One region of the Ruegeria sp. O11 genome, then DNA from elsewhere that is predicted to be linked to it. Evidence: riboswitches for the same ligand, from Rfam matches in the RefSeq annotation. Region 1 holds a riboswitch; each other region holds the start of a gene.
The links. A riboswitch is a leader RNA that binds a small molecule or an ion and turns the genes downstream of it on or off. The one in region 1 is predicted to bind cobalamin.

Region 1 (4,336 bases):
TAAGAAGGCTGACACAAATCGCACTCATCATCGTCGCAAACCGATAATCCCGTCGGGTCAGGTTAAATTCCTGCAACAACAGAAGCCGGCCCGAAAACCCTCGGCACTTCATCGCGTCCAGAATGCGCTCGGAACGTTCAATGGCGCGGATCAGCATCATACCAACCAGATAACCAAAGCTGCGATAGGTGTGCCAGTTGGTGCCCGGTCGGAAACCTCTGACTTTCATCGCGCCGCGCAGACGCAGGTACTCTTCGCGCAGCACTTCGATATAGCGGATCGTGAACATTAACAGATGCACAAGCACCTCCGGGCAGCGAAGTTTGTGCAATGCATGACCTAATGTGACAGGCTCCATGGACCCTACCAGGACCATCAGCGCCAATATCACGGCGTTTGCCGTCAGCGCGATCTCAATGGCTTTCCAGAACCCCTGCCAGCTTGCCGCAAATCCAAAGAGGGTGAACATGGTGTCTCCGGGCATGGAGAATGGCAAAAGCACCAACATGAAGATGATAAAGCTGTCCATCATCGCCATACGTTTAAGAGTTCGGCGAATGGGCAACCGTGACATCAGCAACAGCCCGATCGAAACTGAAAGCGCGATCAACAATGAGGGGATTGAACTTAGTGCAACGGTGACGGCGGCAAAGAGACATGTTATCGCGATGCGCATCCGCGGATCCAAATCCGCGATCACCCCGTAGGGCTCAATCCCACCTGCCTCGGCCAGAGTTTTGGCCTGGGGTTCCAGCGCATGTGCCATCAGGCGGCCAACTTGCGACGTGCGGCGAAATAGAACCCGACACCAAAGAGACCAACGATATACCCGATGCCCCCCAAAATACTTTGCATATCGTTATGTTCGCGATAGGCGGCAATTTCTCGGCGCAAGGGGCGGGTTTCGTCGCGCACCACTTTAGCAATCGCGGCGCGTTCTTGATCGGACAGAGACGCAACCATCACGGTTCCAACGCTTGCAACAGTCGTCGGCTGAGCACCGATCTCGGCAACCTCAACGGCAACTCCCATGATTTCGGCCACCTCGTTTGCGGACATGGTCACTTCAGCCACATGGCCCGCGCCGAGATCGGCCTTGAAGGTATGCGCAACAGGTTTTGTGGGGATATACAAAAAGAACCCGTCTCCATCGGTAACGGTGTGACCTAGTTCAGCACCATCGGGGCCGTAGACGAAAACTTCCTGGTCGCTTGCCATATCGCCATTGGAAAACCCCAGCTCACCCTCGATCGCTTCGCCAGCGGGGAAAACCCCCGCGATGACCTTGTGTGCGAGGGCCGAAATCGGTGTGAGCATCAGCGTGGCAATAACAACCAGTTGTTTCATGTTAAAACCGCCTTTTTGAACAGTTCCGGTTTCACCTTGCGCGCCAACATCACGGCAAACCCCGTAAGCATGGCTTCAATGCCCATAACCGGTATATGGGCGAAAAACACCAGCTTGGCCGCAGGCAGGAACGCCTCACCGGACATCGCCAGTGAAACGGCAACAAACGCGGTTGTGGCTGCGACTGAGAACGCCCCCCCGATACCGCCCCAAATCGCCCCCTGAAAGGGTGAGCCTCGGGCGGTGAGGCGGCCAAAGATCATCCAGGTCAGTACCGCCGGAAGGGCAATATTCAGCGTATTGATCCCAAGCACAGTCAATCCGCCAAATCCAAAGAATACAGCCTGTAACAGCAGCCCTACGAACAAAGCTGGAAAGGCGGCCCAACCGAGCAAAAGCCCGGCCAGGCCGTTCAGGATCAGATGCACAGAAGATGGGCCAATCGGCACATGAATCAGCGAAGCAACGAAGAAACTGGCTGACAGAACACCCGCTGTGGGAATGCGATCCAGATCCAGCGACTTCAGCCCCATTGCAATCCCGCCTGCAGCAGCGATCGCACCGCCGACTACGACAGGGTTCGAAAGAGCACCATCTACAATGTGCATAAGGGCTTACTCCAGATCCCAGGCGCGGATCCAGATTACGGCATCCTGGCTCAGCTCTTTACCTTCATGCTCGGTTTTCGGACCAGAGCCCAGAGCAGCGAAACCCCAGTAACCGGCCTTGGGTACACCAAAACTGAAATAGCCATTCTCGTCCGAAATCGCTACCAGCGCACCACCTGGCAGCGGTGACACTGTCGGTGCAGCGGCGCCCGTGCCTTTCAGGTCAGGGGCGGCGGCGATGTATTCGATCTCAATCTCGACCCGTGCAACTGGTTTGCCCTCGCTCAGCACGCGACCCGTGAAAGTAGAGCCCGCAATGATGTTGTAGGGCTTGTTCAGCGGCAGGATTTCTGTTGCCAGACCTTGCGGCTGATCCCAGTCGGTGGGCAGTTCATTTCGGTTCAGATAGGCCTTGGTGATCTGCTGGATATAAATGTCCTCAGATTCTTCGTAGTAAGGCGCAGGAACGGTCACCACCACATAGTCGCCCGAACGCTTCACCGGGACCGAGCCTTTGAACGCCTTGGCGCTGTTGTCTGGGCCGTCAAATGTGGTTTCTTCCAATGTGTCCAGCAGATCGGTTTTACTGCCGTTGTGGATCACATAGAATTCTTCCGGTTTTTCAAGCGTCATCACATGACCGGCTTCAAACGGGTGCCAGAATATCAGCTTTACCGGCACAGCACCGGGTCGCTCGATAATCGTGTTTTCTGTGTATTCCAGTAGGAAATGAGCGCTCGCAAACGTAGGCATCACTGCAGCAGCTGCGGCTGCCAAAAACAACTTCTTCAAAACTCAGTCCTTCTCAGGTCGCGCCTTCCCCGGCACATATTTGGTTTTGACTTGGGGAGGGCCCGCGTCCGTTCGTCGACCGAGACAAACGGATACAGCGCACACCCCGTCGCCGACAATGAGCACCCTTTCCGAGGGCGCGTGTTCGGCAGGTCTCCTGACTTGCGGGTCAGGGCGCTATGCTGGCCTTCCCGGGATATCCCAGTGGCATTGTCAGCCGCGCTCGCCGCTTACAGTTGCGGGGGCAGTTGCAGATTTGGCGCGAAGAGCGCCGCACTACATTCCCTATTGCTCCCAGAGGAATCCCCCGGAACCGAACATGGCGTGTTCATGCCAGAACATGCAAAGCGCGGTCAACAATCGTTTCCGTCACTAAGCGGGCCATTTGCGAAATTTGAGTACACACATGCGCTCGATCAGTATCGGATTGATCCTGACAGCTTCATCACAGCCGTATTACAGCCATCTTATCTTGCGTCATGTCATGCATGGTGTAGCCGATACCGCCGGTGTTGTACCCTGATTGACGGCGACCCGCGAATGGCATCCAGTCGACCCGAAAAGCAGTATGATCGTTCACCATTACGGCCGTGGCGTCCAAATACCGCACAGCTTGCATTGCTGTATCCAGGGATTTGGTAAAGACCGACGCCTGAAATGCAAAAGGAAGGCCGTTTGCAGCGTCGTATGCAGCACTAAGATCATCATATTCATAAACACAGACAACCGGCCCGAAGATTTCGGAGATGGACACGCTCGCATCAGCGGGTGGGTTTAGAAGGACAGTCGGTGCATAGGTCGTTCGGCCCAGCCGTTTACCCCCTGTCATTACGCGGGCACCTCCCGCAACCGCTTCGTCTACCCATTGTTCTACTCGATCAACTTCACCCGGACGGATCAGTGGCCCACATTCCACTCTGGCGTCACGGGCATCACCCACCTTCAACGCTGAGGCGGCTTCTGCCAACTTTCGAGCGACCGTTTCCGCCATCCCTGATGGAGCAAAAACACGCTGAACCGAGACACAAACTTGACCGGAATGATAAAATCCACCCTTGGTCAACAAGGGGATCATGGCATCAATGTCGGCTGTCTCATCGATGATAACTGGCGCCGCTCCGCCGTGCTCCAACGCGCATCGCGTCCCCGGCGCCAGCTTCGAGCGCAGCATCCACCCGACACGTGCCGATCCGATGAAAGAAAAGATTCCGACGCGCGCGTCCGTGATCATCCGTTCAGCTACATCATTTTGGCAAATCGCCAGATGGCACCACTCCTTTGGCAGGCCAGCCTCATACAGGATGTCGACAAATGCTTCGCATGACAGTGGTGTATCAAGCGCCGGTTTGACGAGGACCGGGCATCCAGTGGCCACAGCCGGGGCCACCTGATGTACGATCAAGTTCAACGGATGGTTAAACGCGCTTGCGGCAACCACAACGCCGATGGGTTCACGCTGTGTAAAGGCAATCCGACCCGATCCTGCTGCTGTCAGATCCATCGGTATTTCCCGGCCCGCCATCTGCCCGATTTCATGGATACACAGTTCGACACCATCAATAGCACGTGCCACTTCGATGCGCGCGTCA
Region 2 (4,336 bases), on a different contig from region 1:
AGAAGGATCTTCGGGCGTTGTGTGACGACCAATCCAACGGTTGGAATAGACGCCTGGCCAGCTGGTATAGTCCGCACCCAATGTATAGGGCCGCGGCCGGTGCACCCGCGCTGCATTCGCAAGCCTCATGGCTGAGATATAGCTTGTCGTGCGTGGTGCGATCTTGAACCCAAGATTGATAAGATCATCAATATTCAGCATCTAAATGGCTCCAATTGATCATCGGTTTGGAAAACGGGCGCGGGCGAGGCTGAGGTAAGTCTTAAGCCGGATTGCGTTGATCGGGCCCAGAGGTTTGTGCTCGGCGGTCACACGCCATGGCGAAAATGACAGGGTATCACCATCGAGCGGATCGAATTCTGCATCTCTTTCGATGGTAATATCTGCGATGGGTGTAACCGTGCGATGAAACGGGTCAAGTGGTGCGTCCGGCTGTGGATCGCAGGCCCATCTGACGCGGTTATCGAGCGGATCGAAGTCGCCATCGCTGCGCGGTGGTTCGATTATACAGAACTCAAATCGATTGCCGTCACTGGCGACGTCCTGACGGAGTTTCAGGCTGATGCCGTCATGCTCGTCCACCGGTTTAGTTGCTACTTTATGGCGAACGCTGCGGGCGAGGTATCGTACTGTCAGTTCAGTCCCCAGACGATAGGGCGTCGTTGACCAGAAATGCGCCTCAAATGGCGACTGCATGTAGTTCGAGGCAAAATCGCTCGCAGTCTTAAGATGTCGCCTGCCTTTTTGTGTGGCAAATGCGCGAAACAGGGCCACCAACCCTCGAGCGATCAGCTTCAATGACCAGCTGCGACGCTTATTTGCCGCGTGCTGGAGGGCTTGCAGCGTGGCGATCAGGCTGCTTAGCCGTTCATAGTCGTCGGAAAGGTAGCTGGGGAAAGTGTCCTGATCGACAAGAACAAAGTCAAACTCATCGCTGATTTGCGAGATGTTGAGTTGTGAAAGTGCCTCGACGTCGATCAGTTTGGTGCCCGGCACATCAAATAGTTTGACCGCCATTCCATGGGCATCGGTTTTACGATCGTCCAGATGCGCACCGTTGGAAAAGCGAACTGCTGCAGAATAACTTGCTGCTTTTTCGAAAAGGCCATGGCGCAACCTTTCCGGCAGATCGTCCCGGATTGTGAAAGTGGCTTTGACACATCCATGGCTGCGCCCATGTTGCGCTCTTAACCTTCGACCTTTCCACTTCGCGATCACTTCAAAATTCTGATCGATGATATCGTCAACCACGTCTTCAGGTGAAGTGTTTGGCAAAGAATGTGTCAACGAACCCCCTTTTCCCGAGCAAGCCCAGGCAATAATTAACCTCTACAAATATATCCGACAGCCAGCCCCTTCTAAATGCCCGCAGATTAACCCTTTTTGGGTTTTCTTTCAAACGAAGTGACTTATGGCAGCCTTTTTGCCTCATTCCTTTTGATCTCAAACAGCCGTTTTCGCGTCAGAATGAAGTATACCGGTCAATAGTTGGTAGGGTGGGATCCATCGATTTACGACTTCAAAACGGACACGGTTGGCGCCGTATTCGCTGGCGTTGCGTTGGCTTACCTTCGAAGACTTAAGCTGACAGAAAGTTATTGACGCATTTCTTGATCTCGGGCACTCAGGCAGCAGATGGTTCCCAACGATACGTCAGAGGGATGAAAAGGGAATACGGTGAGGAATGCCAAGCGGCGCCAATTCCGTAACTGCCCCCGCAACTGTAAGCGGTGAGCTATGCCAAATAGCCACTGACCCCAAGGGTCGGGAAGGTTGGCCAAGCGCGGACCCGCAAGTCAGGAGACCTGCCATCAATTGTTCAACCAACCCGGGGCGGGGCGTCCTGGAAGGAGGTATTGATGGCACGTTTCACACGTGTGCACACGACTGGCAGCTTCCGTCTGCGCTTGGAAACAAGCGGAGTGAGAAATGCGAAAATCGCTGATCAATACATTGTCGACAACGTGAACCGCCGACGCGGGGTGCCCAAAGCGGTGTTCAGAATATTCAATGTGTTACGATATAACATTGCAAAAACCTTAATTGCGCAATAAACGGTGGCGAGATGACGAACAATGTTGATCATATCCTTCTTGTCTGCGCGAGCTGCAGAAGTGGCGAAAGTGCAAACAAAGTACCCCAGGCGTTGAAGCATAGATTGCCGAGGGAATTTGTGATCCGCTCTGTGAATTGTATGGCGGGTTGTGAAAGGCCAACCACCATCGGCTTTCAGTCCTTTGGCAAAGCACAATATCTATTTGGTGACATTTCTACAGATGAAGATTTGGACGCGATCGTTGAATTTGCCCATCAGTATCTGCGCAGTGGCGATGGTTGGACAAATGCCACTGATCGGCCACGGGCATTGTTCACAAAAACTCTCTCACGCCTGCCGCGTATTGAGCTTGAGGAAGCGCTATGACCAAGCAAAGCTTTCTGATTGCCGAAAATCTGGAATATTACGCGCTTAACGGAGATATCTTGTTGCAAGGCGTTTCGTTCGCCTTGGACGAAGGCGCTATTCTTGCAATCGCTGGTCCGAACGGGGCAGGTAAAACAACGCTTTTGAATCTACTCTGTGGTGCCGAGGCACTGGCATTGGGGGATGTGCGTATGAATGGACAAAGCCTCAAGCACCTATCCGCAAATGAACGCGCCCGCATGATAGCCGTTGTCAGCCAGCAGGAATTTCCTGACGGGCGTCTGTCACTGCGTGATTATGTGGCATTGGGTCAGATTCCCATTCGCGCAGATCGCTCGGCCGAAGATCATGCGTGCGAACTGAACCGGATACTTGACCTCACCGATCTGGCTCCATTGGCAGAAAAGCGGATGGCTCAGCTTTCTGGGGGCGAGCGTCAGCGTGCGCATATTGCGCGCGCCTTGGCACAAAACCCCTCATTGCTGTTTCTCGATGAACCCACAAATCATCTGGACCCTGACGCAAAGGGGCGGATGCTATCGCTGGTCGCTGATCTTGGGGTCACAGTGGTAATGATCGTGCACGATCTGGTCATGATCCCTGAATTCGCTACACATGTTGCTTTGATGAAATCCACGCGCCTGACCGGATTTGGCACGGTCGCCGAAGTTCTGACGCCCGAACGGGTCCGTGAAACCTTTGGCGTGGATTATCTGTGCTTTCACCATGAGGGTCGCGTGATACCGGCTCTTGATATCCGAAGAACCACTGTTTCTACATAAACTCAGGAGAATATTGATGAAACACATCTGGTCCGTGGCTTTGGTCACTGCCATTGCAAGCAGCGCTGCAGCGCAGGAAGTCACCGTGGACAATTGCGGCGAACCCCTTGTGTTTGAGACGTTGCCGGAACGGTTGGTCGTGCATGACATGAACATGACGGATATGGCTTTTGCTTTGGGGCTACAGGACAAGATCGTCGGCCTCACCGGGATCACCGGCTGGTACAAGACCAGCCCGGAATTCGATACCTTGCGGGGTGACATTCCGGAGCTCGCGCCGAAATACCCCACTGTTGAGAATCTCGTCGCAGCGGACCCAGATTTGTTTTTCGCGGGCTGGTATTATGGAATGAAACCGGGTGGGGATGTGACACCAGACACATTGGAACCCTTCGGGATCAAAACCATGATCCTGACCGAAAGCTGTGTGCATTTGGACAAGGATCGCCCCGAGTCCAGCATGGACCTGCTGTTTGACGATGTTCTGCGTCTTGGCAAGGTTATGCAGGTCGAGGACAAGGCCGAGGCGCTAGTGAGCGAATGGAAAGACGAATTGGCCGCGATCGAGGCGCAAACGACCGAGTTGCCGAAACCTCGAGTTTTCTTGTTGGATGGTCCGGCGGATGCACCGTTCACTGCTGGGAAGTTTGCCATTCCCGATGCTATGATCGCTGCGGCGGGTGGTGAGAATGTCACCCATGACATGGATACAAGCTGGGGGCGTAGTTCCTGGGAAGCCGTGGCCGCATCTAACCCCGAATTCCTGGTGCTGCTGGATTATCAGACCGGCAACGGCGCGGCAGATACCTTCAAATTCCTGCAAGAGCATCCGGTGATGTCGCAGACAGATGCCGTCAAGAATGAGCGTTGGATCGGCTTGCGGTACGAAGAATTGACACCTGGCCCCGCAAATATTGAGGCGATCTCGAAAATGGCTCAAGCGATGCATCCGGGCCTCAATTGATATGGGCCGATTTGGCCTAACAATTCTGCTGGGGGCGGCTATTTTGGCCGCCCTTGTGCTGGTTTCCACGATTTACGGAACCACCTCGATCCCGGTGTCTGAGACATTTATTGCTATTATGCGTGGCTCGGGTATCGACGACGGCGAGATGTCGCCGATGCACCGGAT
Region 3 (4,336 bases), on a different contig from region 1:
GCCAGCTGAGGATCAGCCATCATCTCGGCTTTGATGTCATGCATGGCGGGCATGTGGCCCAAGATCGAGCGATCTTCGACGTCGTTGTGATTCATTACAAGCCAGTATTTCAGACCTTGGTCCTGGCCAACATGGTTAGTCCGCCCCCGTTCACGTTTGACAAGAAAGCTATCGGTACTTCGTACTGCATAGTGGTGAATACGCGCGAATTCATGGCTGAATCCGCGCCACGCCTTCCATTTCACCTGATCTGCCGGGTAGAGGTTTCCGCCTGCATCTCTCCACAACACCCCTTCGTACGGTGCGTCAGGATTTGGGGCATCCTCTGGATTTATCCGAGGACGGTGGGCGCGAAACCGACTAAACTTGCCGTTATTTCGGAATAGCGTTTTGAAACCTTTCGTCCGGTGATGGGGGTAGCTGTCTTCGGTGGCCGCCTGAAAGAACATCTCAGGGACAGGTCGATCGACAAAGTCATTTAAGCCGGCATTTCCGAACATACGCCAACAGATCGATATTGCATCAGCTTCACCGCTTGCCTCTACCAGTGACTGAACATTGCCTTCAGGCAAACGGATATTGATGTATTCATCCACATCCAGGCTCATGATCCAATTTGCGGACTGATAGCTCGGATGACTGCGAGATCGGGTAAAAGCCCGGTTCTGGGGCGCAGCGCGTGGTCCGATCTTGTTGCGCTCATGATGCGCCCAGCCTAAGGCCTGCATCCGATCACCGATGACATCTGTGCCATCAGAACAGTCGTTGGTGTAGATCAGGATATCATTGAACCCGATTGCGCGGTTGTAAGCCACCCAATCGATCATAAATGGCCCTTCGTTCTTCATCGTCGTCACGATGAGAAAGGTCTCGTTTCCCATAAGTTAAACTCTTGCCTGTGCCATTATCGGACTATTGTTGATCTGTTTAGAATAGCCTCCGGAATTTGTCCAACGCAGCAAGTCCCAGGAATAACTGGCTACCGCGCTCAGCGCCCCAGGAGGATCTGATGAAATTGATGGAACTCAATATGCACTCAGCGTTTGCTAAAATTGAGTTAACCGACGACTTCATCAGAGCTTTCCTGCGACAATCCGAATTGCCACCTCCGAACCGCAGATAGCCGTGGCATCATCAAACGAAACTCTTCATGAACATCAGCACATTATGTTTTACCGATTCTGAGGAACCACTTCGTAACCCGGCTCTTCCGGCTCATCATCCTGCATTTCCGCGGGGAACCCCGGAGCACGGATATCCAGCCCCGTGGCGTCCTCAAGGCGTTTGATAATGTTGGGGGAAAGTTCCCGGTCACCGTAACGTGCGATTCCGTCGTCGAAGATTTCCATCATCACCGGGTTTATCTCCAGCGGCACCCCGGCGCGGTCGGCGACCTCCTGAAACAGACCGATGTCTTTTTTGACCAGATCCATGGTGAATGAGATATCGCGCGACCCATTCAGGATCACCTGGCTTTCCGTTTCGTGTACAAATGATGTGCCCGATGAAATTTTGATTGCCTCATAGGTCGTGCCAAGATCCATCCCTGCGGCCTTTGCGGTCACCAAAGCCTCGGCGCAAGTGATCAGATTTGCGGTTGCCAAATAGTTTGTCAGCACCTTCAACACTGAGGCCGATCCCAAATCGCCTGTGTGCAAAACGCGGCGCCCCATCGTCGTCAGGAACGGCAGAATGCGCTCAAATGTTTCCCGATCGCAACCTGCGAAGATCGAAATATTGCCCGTAGCCGCCCGATGACATCCGCCCGATACCGGGCAATCGACTGCAGCCCCCCCACGTTCGATCACCGAAGCACCCAATCGTTTTACTTCCGCTTCGTCGGTGGTGGACATTTCCATCCAGATCTTACCGGATGTCACTTCGGACAGCATCTCCTGCATTACCGCGTCCGAGGCGGCAGGAGATGGCAGACAGGTAATCACGGCGTCACAATCCCGCATCAATTGAGCGGGGCTTTCAGCTGCCTTCGCACCCTGCGCGACAAAACCAGACACAAGATCAGGGTTGAGGTCATGAACGGTCAGGTCAATCCCATTGCGCAGCAGCGAGCCCGACAATTTTCCGCCCACGTTTCCCAGCCCGATGAAGCCTACTTTCATATGACGCTCTCCCTGTTCGTCTTTCCATGCACATGCCAACACGCCCGTTGACCTAAGTCATGCCGTCCAGCGACCCTCAGAGGTCGCTTTTTTGCCCCTGTACGCACAGTTGAGCGAGACTCGCTTGACAAGGGGGGTGATGCTGTCCCAAGAGCCAAGTGTTGGTGTCTGCAGCAGCAGATGAAAAGGGAATGCGTCAGCGGATTTTCCGTCAAACGCAGCCGCCCCCGCGACCGTGACCGGAGAGGGTGCCCAAGCCACTGGCGAATGCCGGGAAGGCGGGACATCCGACAGAGCACCGCTCTGACATCCGCAAGCCGGGAGACCTGCCAACGCCCGAAGATGAAACCGGACGGGGTGTTCCGGTGTGGGGCTTTGATCGGCCCGCATGAAACCCCGTCCCCCACGAAGAGGATTTGGGGGGATGAGAGACATGACCGACACCACACCGGTCGAACTGCTGGTCTGCACCACCTGTCGTCGCGGCCTACCCGTCGAAGACGACGCCCAACGCCCCGGCACATTGCTGCACAAAGCGCTTGAACAGGCCACCCTGCCCGAGGGCATCACCTTGAAAGCAGTAGAATGCCTTTCAAACTGCGATGAGGGCTGTTCTATCGTGCTGCGTGGTGGACCTGATCGATGGACATTCGTCTATGAGCATCTGAGCGAAACCGATCACGTCGAAACCATCATTGAAGGTGCCACCAAGTACCTTCAGACCGAGGACGGGCTGGTCAAATGGCGTGAACGCCCCGAACACTTCCGCAAGAATTGCGCGGCCCGTATTCCCCCGATTGGAGCGCTGAAATGAGCAATCTCGAAAAACTGCCCGTCACCGTGATCACCGGCTTTCTGGGCTCGGGCAAAACGACGCTGGTCAAGCATTTGATGCAGAACCCGCAAGGCAAGCGCTTGGCTGTTGTAGTCAATGAGTTCGGCGATGTGGGTGTCGATGGCGATATCCTGAAATCCTGCGCAATCCCGGATTGCCCAGCAGAAAATATCATGGAACTGGCCAATGGCTGCATCTGCTGCACTGTGGCCGACGATTTCATTCCCACGATCGAAGCGCTTATGGCCTTGGAGCCGCGCCCCGATCACATTCTGATCGAAACTTCGGGCCTGGCCCTGCCTAAGCCGCTGCTCAAAGCGTTCGACTGGCCAGACATTCGCTCGAAAATCACAGTCGACGGCGTGATCGCTTTGGCCGATGCCGAAGCTGTCGCTGCTGGTCGGTTCGCACCCAATGTCGAAGCGGTAGACGCCCAGCGCCTTGCCGATGAGTCGATCGACCACGAGACGCCACTATCGGAGGTGTTTGAAGATCAGATCTCTTGCGCCGACATCATCCTGCTGACCAAGCCGGATCTGGCCGGTCCCGAAGGTGTCGCCAAAGCCAAAGAGGTCATCGCGGCCGAAGCCCCTCGCCCCCTACCCGTCGTCGAAGTCGCCGAAGGTGTCGTGGACGTGCGCGTTGTCTTGGGCCTTGAAGCTGCCGCCGAGGACGACATGGAAGCGCGTCCCAGCCATCATGATGGTCATCACGATCACGAGCATGACGATTTTGAAAGCATCATCGTCGAACTGCCGGAACAGACTGATCCGCTGGATCTGGTCGCCAAGATCGAACGCCTGGCAAAGGAACTGAACATCCTGCGCGTCAAAGGCTATGCCGCGGTTCAGGGCAAGCCCATGCGCCTGCTGGTACAGGCCGTCGGCTCGCGGGTACGTCATCAGTATGACCGCCCGTGGGAACCTGGTGAAGAGCGCCACTCGCGCCTCGTGGTCATCGCCGAGCATGATGATATCAAAGAGGCCAAAATCCGTGATATCCTTGTGGGTGTGACCGAGGCCGCCGAGTAAGATTCATGCACGTCGTCTTCCGCGAAAGCCACGGGTTAGAGGAAACCGAGACCCCAACCGATCTGGGCCAGAGCCCGGCGGACTTGGTGGTGCTGTCCTTTTCTGACAGTGATCTTGGCGCTTTCGCGGCGGGCTGGCATCGCGGTGGCGGGCCAGACGGGCGCATGCCAACCCTGCGGTTGGCCAACCTAACAGCTCTAAAACATCCCCTGTCAGTCGACACATATGTGGAACAGACGCTTGAGGGGGCCAAAGGCATCCTGATCCGCCTGATTGGCGGCGTGCCATATTGGTCTTACGGCTTGCAGCAGGTTCTGGCACTGGCACAGGCCAAGGGGATCGCACTGGCT
Region 4 (4,336 bases), on a different contig from region 1:
GAAAACAAACGCATACGCAGTGTTCTGGAACGGCGCAGCCTGCTGCAGCGCCGGGCTGCGGGCACAGGCGTCGCAGCACAGTTAATCGCGGCCAATGTGGATGTGCTGTTCATCGTCAGTTCCTGCAATGCCGACTTCAACCTGCCCCGACTAGAGCGCTATCTTGCGCTGGCCCATCAGGCAGGCAGCTATCCGGTGATCGTTCTGACCAAGTCGGACACCTGCGACAACGCAATTGCTTATGTCGAACAGGCCCAGTCACTGGCCCCGTTTCTGACAGTTTTGGCCGTAAATGCCTTGGATCAGTCCGATATCGAACAGGTCCTGTCGTGGTGCCCGAAGGGACAGACCAGCGCCCTGGTCGGATCGTCTGGCGTTGGCAAGACGACACTCGCCAACGGGATGACTGGACAGGATCAAGCCACCGCAGGCATTCGCGAAGATGATGCGCGTGGCAGGCACACAACAACAGCACGTGCGTTACATCGAATGAGCAACGGAGGTTGGTTGATCGATACACCCGGTATGCGTGCGTTGCGCCTGTTGGACGCGCAAGAGGGTGTGGACGAGGTATTCTCGGACATCTCTGACCTGAGCCTGAACTGCCGATTCTCTGATTGTCAGCACGACACCGAGCCCGGCTGTGCGATACAGGCTGCAATCGAAACCGGGGCACTTGATCCCGCACGGCTGGACCGATGGCACAAGCTGTGTCGCGAAGATCAGCACAATTCGGCTTCGGTGGCACAGGCACGCGCACGCGACAAAGCGTTTGGGAAAATGGTGCGCAGCGTGATGCACGAGAAAAAATCCCGCAAGGGACTGTGACCTTTCTGGGCACCGGTTACCGGTGCCCAGCATTTCAGGCGATCAACCGGGGCCAGACGGCAGCGTTTCGCCGGGCAAACGCGCCGATATGGCCGACTTCGGATAACCCGAATTCATTTGCCGAAAGCAGATGGCGCCGCGCGCCAGAACCATAGAGGTCGGCAAGCCGCCAAACCGCCTGGGGGGGGGCACAACCTGATCATCCTCAAAGGCGAATATGTCAACTTGCCTGCCCATGTCGGCCCAGCGGTTTGCCGGCAAGGTGTCTCCGATTTCGGGTACATAACTTTGGGGCGCTGTGCACCATTTGCGCCATTGCCAGTAAACTTGGGATGGCAGATCTGTTCCAAAACCCAAAGCCTTTCCAGGCAAATACCCGAGCGAATGTACCGCCAGGGGCGCATGACCGTACCAGAACAACGTCGCCAAAGCACGGTAAGGCCAAGGATGATCCCTCAGCGTAACCAGACCGGAACAGACACAGATCATCCTGTCGATCTGATTGATATCGGGTTGGACCGGACCAAACATCCCGCCCAAAGAATGCCCGATACTCCAAAGCTTGGCCTGTGGAAACCTCCGCCGCATTTCGGTCCGTGCAGCCGGAATGTCGATCAGCGCCCAATCCGCCATGGTGACACGCGATTGCTTTTGTGAGCCTGTCAGAGAGTGACCAAAATCCCTGTAGTCATAGGTAAGGCAGGCCATGCCGTGCGCTTTTGCAAGCCAACTTGCGAAATGCTGGTAGTAATCTCTGGGCACACCGGTTGCGCCGTTGATCACAACAACTTTGTCTGGTTCTGCGACAGGGTGATAGAGCCGTGCCGACAGTATTGCCGGGCCGGACTGAAACTGAATGTCCTCGGTGACAACCGCTTGCTGTGTGTCCAACATGGTGCCCTCTGAAATCAACTGAACCGATCAGTTCACCCAAGGCGCGCCGAGTCAAGGTTGACGTGGCTGGACCGTGCGTCACATGCCATCATCAATCTTCTTGACTCCCGAACGATTGTACCGCTAGCGATGACGTGATGGTTCTCGCGCCCAACTGGGCCGGGATGAAAAGGGAACACGGTGCGGTTCTGCCCGGATAAAACCGGAACGAACCCAGTCCGAGACTGCCCCCGCAACTGTAAGCGGAGAGCGATGTCGAAATGCCACTGGCCTTGAAGGTCGGGAAGGTCGGCAAAGCAATGACCCGCAAGTCAGGAGACCTGCCATCAAATCGAAACTGAAACTCGGGCGGGGTGTCCGGGCAGGGCAAGACCGCATGCATGCTGTCCCTCCTGATTGATGCCCCTGCCCTGCGCGGAGGGCGCATGAATGATCTGGAAGACCAACACGCATAAATTCTCGGCAACAATTTGCCAACGGACCGGGAAAAACTGCCCCGCTTTGGCACGACTGGCACGGGCACTGGCCACTTCGGTTGGAAAAGCTGGCCCCACGACCACCGCAGGATTCGGAATCGAAGGAAGCTGCGATTTGACTCATTGCGCCAGTGGGTGCACCGCCCGATTTCGCTCCGGTCCCGAAGAAACCCGAGTGTTCTGTGATGCCGATTCAGACGTCGCGATCGACCATCTGGACAGCTATGCAGACCTGATGTTTGGCACGGACTCGCACCCCATCCCTGGAGGCACCTTGTCCCGACCGCCTTGCGCGATGCTGGAAGTGTTAACCCTGGGCGGAAGTACTCGGGCGCAGGCTGAATACCGTCCGTCGGCTTGATCGCTATTCGGCTACCAAGACACTGGCAGGCGCAGTCGCCCAGCGCAGCTGCGCGTCGGTTTCAACTGCACATGGGCGTAACGCTCGCAATCTATTCAATGCCTCGTCCGGGTGCTCTCCACACTCGACCATTAAGCGTAATACAGCCATACCAGAACGGCCACATCCGCCTTTGCAGTGGATTAGTACTCGGCCTCCACCCGATAATGCGTGGCGAGCGGACTCGCTGGCATCCACCCAGCGCATATCAATGTCGTCGGAAGGTATACCGTAATCCTCGACTGGCAGATGAACCCAGCGACAAGCGCGGCTGCGAACATCGGCCCCAAAATCCCTGGCGCCATCAAGGATCATCTCGACCTCGGTAGTCATTGACAGAATAAGGCCGGGCTTCCATCCGGTAACCGCATCAAGATCACCGGAATAGTCTCCTCCTCGCCCTGGCATTGAAGTTAACGCAAGCGTGCCCCCGCCCACTTGAAGTGCATGGATAACAATCTGAGCCATTCTACGCTCCCCCCGAAACGCTGATCAGAAAATCTTTCTGGCTGGTCTTAGACTGTACGATATTAACCGCGTCGGCCAGCAATCCAAAATGAAAATCCTCGCGGCTTGCTGTGGACGCGGGCAGCGGGGGCCTCTACGCTGCGGCGTAACTCGAATCCGACAGAGCAGACATGACCGATACGCCAAGCCCCGCCTACCAGGTTCTTGCCCGCAAATACCGTCCTGAAACCTTTGCCGATCTGGTCGGTCAGGACGCGATGGTACGCACACTGAAAAACGCGTTCGAGGCGGACCGGATCGCTCAGGCCTTTATCATGACCGGCATCCGTGGCACCGGTAAAACAACCACAGCCCGGATCATCGCGAAGGGGATGAATTGCATCGGGCCTGATGGCGAAGGTAAACCCACCACCGAACCCTGCGGTCAGTGCGAGCATTGCGTCGCCATCATGGAAGGCCGCCACGTCGATGTGATGGAGATGGACGCCGCCAGCCGGACTGGTGTGAACGACATCCGTGAAATCATCGACAGTGTCCGCTACCGTGCCGCCAGCGCACGCTACAAGATTTACATTATCGACGAGGTCCACATGCTATCGACCAGCGCTTTCAACGCGCTGCTCAAGACGCTTGAGGAACCACCCGAGCATGTGAAATTCATCTTCGCCACGACCGAGATCCGCAAGGTCCCGGTCACGGTTTTGTCGCGCTGCCAACGTTTCGATCTGAGGCGGATCGAACCCGAAGATATGATCGGCCTGTTGCGCAAGATCGCTGAATCCGAGAATGCGCAGATCGCCGATGACGCATTGGCGCTAATCACCCGAGCCGCCGAAGGATCCGCCCGTGACGCAACCTCGCTGTTGGATCAGGCGATTTCGCACGGTGCGGGTGAAACCAGCGCAAATCAGGTGCGCGCCATGCTGGGGCTAGCGGATCGGGGTCGGGTGCTGGATCTGATGGACATGATCCTGCGCGGTGATGCGGCCGGTGCTTTGACCGAACTTAGCGGACAATATGCAGAAGGTGCTGATCCTCTGGCTGTGCTCCGCGATCTGGCTGAGATCACCCATTGGGTTTCAGTGGTCAAAATCACCCCTGATGCCGCCGAAGATCCAACCGTTTCACCCGACGAACGTGCCCGAGGCCAACAGATGGCCGAAGCGCTGCCAATGCGTGTTCTGACCCGCATGTGGCAAATGCTGCTCAAAGCTCTGGAAGAGGTCTCGGCTGCACCCAACGCCATGATGGCTGCAGAAATGGCTGTGAT

Region 2: it holds a riboswitch for cobalamin, as region 1 does, so the genes downstream of both, ACRZ91_RS19740 (DUF1636 family protein) here and ACRZ91_RS19015 (DUF4198 domain-containing protein) in region 1, are expected to answer to the same signal.
Region 3: it holds a riboswitch for cobalamin, as region 1 does, so the genes downstream of both, ACRZ91_RS00315 (DUF1636 family protein) here and ACRZ91_RS19015 (DUF4198 domain-containing protein) in region 1, are expected to answer to the same signal.
Region 4: it holds a riboswitch for cobalamin, as region 1 does, so the genes downstream of both, ACRZ91_RS12070 (hypothetical protein) here and ACRZ91_RS19015 (DUF4198 domain-containing protein) in region 1, are expected to answer to the same signal.

What each region holds. Positions count from the first base shown of each region.
Region 1 covers NZ_JBQERS010000014.1:92,118-96,453, reverse strand. The annotation lists gene cbiQ (cobalt ECF transporter T component CbiQ) at 1-766, opposite strand, end outside; gene ACRZ91_RS19025 (cobalt ABC transporter permease) at 766-1,347, opposite strand; gene cbiM (cobalt transporter CbiM) at 1,344-1,955, opposite strand; gene ACRZ91_RS19015 (DUF4198 domain-containing protein) at 1,962-2,747, opposite strand; cobalamin riboswitch at 2,878-3,080, opposite strand; gene ACRZ91_RS19010 (aldehyde dehydrogenase family protein) at 3,193-4,336, opposite strand, start outside.
Region 2 covers NZ_JBQERS010000016.1:26,697-31,032, forward strand. The annotation lists gene ACRZ91_RS19730 (peroxidase family protein) at 1-201, opposite strand, end outside; gene ACRZ91_RS19735 (catalase family protein) at 220-1,287, opposite strand; cobalamin riboswitch at 1,620-1,827, shown strand; gene ACRZ91_RS19740 (DUF1636 family protein) at 2,066-2,422, shown strand; gene ACRZ91_RS19745 (ABC transporter ATP-binding protein) at 2,419-3,204, shown strand; gene ACRZ91_RS19750 (ABC transporter substrate-binding protein) at 3,221-4,168, shown strand; gene ACRZ91_RS19755 (FecCD family ABC transporter permease) at 4,170-4,336, shown strand, end outside.
Region 3 covers NZ_JBQERS010000001.1:65,117-69,452, reverse strand. The annotation lists gene ACRZ91_RS00325 (glycosyltransferase family 2 protein) at 1-881, opposite strand, end outside; gene ACRZ91_RS00320 (NAD(P)-dependent oxidoreductase) at 1,173-2,120, opposite strand; cobalamin riboswitch at 2,266-2,468, shown strand; gene ACRZ91_RS00315 (DUF1636 family protein) at 2,554-2,934, shown strand; gene cobW (cobalamin biosynthesis protein CobW) at 2,931-3,986, shown strand; gene cobN (cobaltochelatase subunit CobN) at 3,992-4,336, shown strand, end outside.
Region 4 covers NZ_JBQERS010000005.1:101,830-106,165, forward strand. The annotation lists gene rsgA (ribosome small subunit-dependent GTPase A) at 1-828, shown strand, start outside; gene ACRZ91_RS12065 (alpha/beta hydrolase family protein) at 871-1,722, opposite strand; cobalamin riboswitch at 1,844-2,064, shown strand; gene ACRZ91_RS12070 (hypothetical protein) at 2,152-2,559, shown strand; gene ACRZ91_RS12075 (protein-tyrosine phosphatase family protein) at 2,563-3,066, opposite strand; gene ACRZ91_RS12080 (DNA polymerase III subunit gamma/tau) at 3,237-4,336, shown strand, end outside.